DNA from 2 places in the Streptomyces sp. NPDC101225 genome. Region 2 is predicted to be linked to the other one. Evidence: riboswitches for the same ligand, from Rfam matches in the RefSeq annotation. Region 2 holds a riboswitch; the other holds the start of a gene.

Region 1 (2,194 bases), on a different contig from region 2:
CGCGCGCTCAGCTCGCCGACGGGCTTGCCCATCAGCACGACCTGGCTGCTGCGCTCCCCGCCGGGTTTGAGGAGCACGGGGTTCATGAGCGCGGTCGGCTCGACCCGGCACGCCTGCGCCTGCATCGCCTGCGCCCGCCCGATCTCGGCGCCCTCGCGCGTCACGAACGAGTTCAGCGACATGTTCTGCGCCTTGAAGGGCGCGACCTTGACGCCCTGCCGCACCAGCCAGCGGCAGATCCCGGCGGTCACCACGCTCTTGCCGGCGTCGGAGGTGGTACCGGCCACGAGAAGCCCGCCACCGCTCATGAGGTCCGTCCCTTCACCACGAGGCGTGCGGCGGCACTGACGCCGAGGGCGAGCAGGGCGACACGCCTGGAGAGCCGTACCGCCCGCTCGATGTCGCGGACCTCGGCCAAGCGGCCTTCCCGGTTCAGGACCGGCCGGTGCTCGACCCGTCCCCCGTACGACAACGTCCCGCCGAGCCGCACGCCCAGGGCGCCCGCGAAGGACGCCTCGACGGGCCCGGCGTTGGGGCTCGGATGCCGGCCGGCGTCGGCACGCCAGGCGCGTACCGCCCCGCGGGGGTCGCTTCCGGCGGCCGTCGCCAGCAGGGCGGTCAGCCGGGCCCCCGGCCACCCGGCGACGTCGTCCAGCCGGGCGGAGGCCCAGCCGTAGCGCCGGTACCTGGCCGACTTGTGCCCGACCATGGCGTCAAGGGTGTTGACGGCCCGGAACCCGAGCAGCCCCGGCACTCCGCCGACGGCGCCCCACACCAGCGCCCCCACCACCGCGTCGGAGGTGTTCTCCGCGACGGACTCGACGACGGCCCGGGCGATCCCGTCGGCGTCGAGCGCCTGGGGGTCCCGCCCGCACAGATGCGGCAGCCGCGCCCGCGCGGCCTCCACGTCCCCGGACTCCAGGGCCCGTCCGACGGCCCGGGCCTCGCGGGCGAGCGAAGTCCCGCCCACCACGGCCCAGGTGGCGGCCGCGGTCAGTGCGAGGGAGGCGGCACGGGAGGGACGCAGCCGGGACTCCGCCACCGCGCCGAGCGCGACCGCGCCTCCGGCGCACACGGCGGTGTGCAGCGCGCCCCACCCGCGGTGGTCCCGCCACAGCACCTTCTCCACGGCAGCCGCGGCGCGTCCGAAGACGGCGACCGGATGCCCGCGGCGCGGATCGCCGAGGAGCTGGTCGCCGAGGAGTCCGGCGGCGGCGCCGTACGCGAAGACGCGACCGGCACGCATCGCGCTCAGCCGGCCGCGGGGACGGGCAGACGTCGGGCGTCGGGTCTCAACAGGCAGCCGCGCATGGCGATATGTCCTCACTCAGGGTGTCCACGCCCTGGTTCGACGAGACCGGCGGTGGGAGTTCCTGGCTCCCGGGGCTACCTACCCCGGTGACAGTGGCGGGACCGCGCCGGACTCGCACCGGCTTCCTCCCTTGCCGCCGTAAATGGCTCCGGCAGTCCACCACGCGCCCGAACGGCAGTCAACTTGCCGTTGACCTGCGGCGGGGGAGTGTGCTGAGGCCCACACGCGGGAGGTCACGGGTGTCACGCACACGCGTGGTGCCGGGACGGATCACCGGCCCGCCACCACGCGTGCGTCGGTCTTCGGCCCGGGCCTCAGCCCTTCGCCGTGATCAGATGGATGCCGTACGCCACCGCCGCCGCGCACGCCGCGAAGCACACGTACGCGCCGGTGACCGCGAGGGTGGCCGAGTTGCCCTGGGCCGTGGCGCGTTCGCGGCGGGACAGGCCCATGATGCCGAGGGTGAACAGGACGACGAGGCCCACGGTGACCGCGAGGCTGACGCCGAAGACGGAGCCCAGAGCTGCCCAGTCGATCTTCATGCTGCTTCTCTTCCTTCGTACCGGGTGCGCCGGCTCAGACGGTCGCGGCCGGCGGGGTCGCCGCCGCCGGGTCGGTGGCGGGGGCCGGGGCCGCGATCGTGGACGTGAGCTCCTCGGCCGCCGCGCCGGTCGGGGGCGGGGTGACGGCGGCGATGGCCGTGGTGACCACACCGGCCGGCTCGTCGACGTCGTTGACGTTCGCGGCGTTGACGACCTGGCGGCGGGAGAGCACCCAGATCCCGGCGCTCGCGGCGACCAGGAAGACGGCGATGGCGGCCGTGCCCCCGTCGCCGAGCTCGGTCACCTTCTCGGCGCCCGCGCCGACGAGCGCGGCGGCCGG
Region 2 (2,194 bases):
TCGCGCTCGTCCACCGCGACCAGCAGGGTGTGCCGGGGCGGAACGACATAGAAGGACTCGGGGTCGACGATGTCGGCGTGCCAGCGCGGGACGTACCCGGTGCCGAAGTCGCGGTAGACGGTGTCGAGCATCACCGCCCGCGCTTCGCCGAGGTCCGCGGGCGTGGCTGTCTGGATGCGATAGTCAAGCACTTGCGAATGATATGCAGTAGTGCCTGTGGGTCTGGTCTGCTCCTGCTGCGGTGTCCAGGATCCGGGACACGTGGCTCCGGATGTGCGGGGTTGTTTCACATGTCCCGCTGCAGCCCGGGTCGGTGGCAGGGGCGGCGGGCTTCCTCGTGTACCGCGAGATCCTGCGCGGTGTGGGCCTCCTCCACCGCAGAGCCCATTAGCCCCACATCCGCGGCTGGTTGTGTCCTTCGGCGCGGTCGCGGACGCTCAGTCGGTGTCGGCGGTGGTGCACTGTCCCAGCAGCCCGCTGGTGACGGGGTCGACGATCCGGTAGCGCACCACACGTCCCTCCTTCTCGCCCGCCACGACGCCGGCGGCGCGCAGCAGGCGCAGGGCCTGGGAGACGGCGGGGTCGTTCATGCCGGTCGCGACGGCGAGGTCGGAGACGGCGAGCGGGCCCGTGTGGTGGAGGGCCAGGAGGAGGGCGAGGCGTCCGGGGTCGGCGAGCAGGGAGAACCGCTCGGCCCAGGCGCGGACGTGGTCGGGATCACCGATGGCGGCGATCGCGTCGCAGACCCGGTGGCCGTCGATGGTGCGGCGGTCGGCACGGTCGGCGGGGACGAGGTGCATGAGGGTCATCTTCCCAGGTGCTCCGATGTGATCTTGCATACCTGCGTGGCTGCGCAGGTATGCAAGGAGCATGCGGTCCCCGTACCGTTGGCGGGCCGTGGTGCTCGGGAAGACCGGTGACGGCCCTTCGTACGGTGAGGGGCCCAGGCCGAAGCGGCCCCCGCCACTGTGATCGGGGAGTTCCCGTCCCACGGGTTGTAGGTCACTGTCCGTCGGCTGGCGGACGGGAAGGCCGGGACGGACACGCGGCACCCGTAAGCCAGGAGACCGGCCACGGCATCTCACGAAGTGATCCACGAGGTGCTGGAGCGTGACCTGATGAGCCTGCCCGAAACGAAGACCGCCGCCTTCCACTGGCGACGCGAGGACACTGTCAAGACGGTGGGGCTGATGGCGGTGATCGCGGCCCTGCATGTCGTCGCCTTCGGCATCCTCTTCCTGCTCGTCGTCCCCGGGCACTACGAGATCGGCTCCAAGGCGTACGGGATCGGGCTCGGCGTCACCGCCTACACGCTCGGGATGCGGCACGCGTTCGACGCCGATCACATCGCCGCGATCGACAACACCACCCGCAAGCTGATGGCCGACGGCAAGCGGCCGGTGTCGGTGGGCTTCTGGTTCGCGCTCGGTCACTCCAGCGTGGTGGTCGCGATGGCGGCGCTGGTGGCGGGTGGCGCCGCCATCGCCGGCACGCTGGTCAACGACGACTCCAGCACCCACCAGACACTGGGCGTCATCGGTACGACCGTCTCCGGGTCCTTCCTCTACATCATCGCCGCGCTCAACCTGGTCGCCCTCATGGGCATCCTGAAGGTGTTCCGTGCCATGCGGGCAGGCAGGTTCGACGAGAAGGAGCTCGAACAGCACCTGGACTCACGCGGGTTCATGAACCGGATCCTCGGCCGCCTGACGAAGTCCATCACCCGGCCCGGCCAGATGTACCCGATCGGTTTCCTGTTCGGGCTGGGCTTCGACACGGCGACCGAGGTCGCGCTGATGGTGATGGCGGGCAGCGGTGCCGCGGCCGGGCTGCCGTGGTACGCGATCCTGTGCCTGCCGCTGCTGTTCGCCGCGGGGATGAGCCTGTTCGACACCCTCGACGGGACGTTCATGAACTTCGCCTACCAGTGGGCGTTCTCCAACCCGGTGCGCAAGGTGTTCTACAACCTCGCCATCACCGGCCTGTCCATCGCGGTCGCCTTCCTGATCGGCACCATCGAACTGGTCGGGGTGCTGCACGAGAAGCTCGGTCTGCGCGACGAGGTGACCGGCTGGATCGCCGGCCTGGACCTGGGCAACGTCGGCTACATCATCGTCGGCCTGTTCGTGCTCGTGTGGGCGGCGGCGCTGGTGTACTGGCGGCTGGCCAAGGTGGAGCAGAGGTGGGCCGCCCG

What was found. Region 2 has a riboswitch for cobalamin ahead of ACIRPX_RS06750 (HoxN/HupN/NixA family nickel/cobalt transporter). Riboswitches for the same ligand answer to the same signal wherever they lie in the genome.
Region 1: another riboswitch for cobalamin. It lies ahead of ACIRPX_RS31485 (cobalamin biosynthesis protein); the one in region 2 lies ahead of ACIRPX_RS06750 (HoxN/HupN/NixA family nickel/cobalt transporter).

The regions. Positions count from the first base shown of each region.
Region 1 is NZ_JBIWOE010000028.1:60,941-63,134, reverse strand. It holds gene ACIRPX_RS31490 (cobyric acid synthase) at 1-308, opposite strand, end outside; gene ACIRPX_RS31485 (cobalamin biosynthesis protein) at 305-1,246, opposite strand; cobalamin riboswitch at 1,347-1,489, opposite strand; gene ACIRPX_RS31480 (hypothetical protein) at 1,627-1,854, opposite strand; gene ACIRPX_RS31475 (anion permease) at 1,889-2,194, opposite strand, start outside.
Region 2 is NZ_JBIWOE010000003.1:410,624-412,817, forward strand. It holds gene ACIRPX_RS06740 (GNAT family N-acetyltransferase) at 1-191, opposite strand, end outside; gene ACIRPX_RS06745 (ArsR/SmtB family transcription factor) at 438-800, opposite strand; cobalamin riboswitch at 857-1,091, shown strand; gene ACIRPX_RS06750 (HoxN/HupN/NixA family nickel/cobalt transporter) at 1,119-2,194, shown strand, end outside.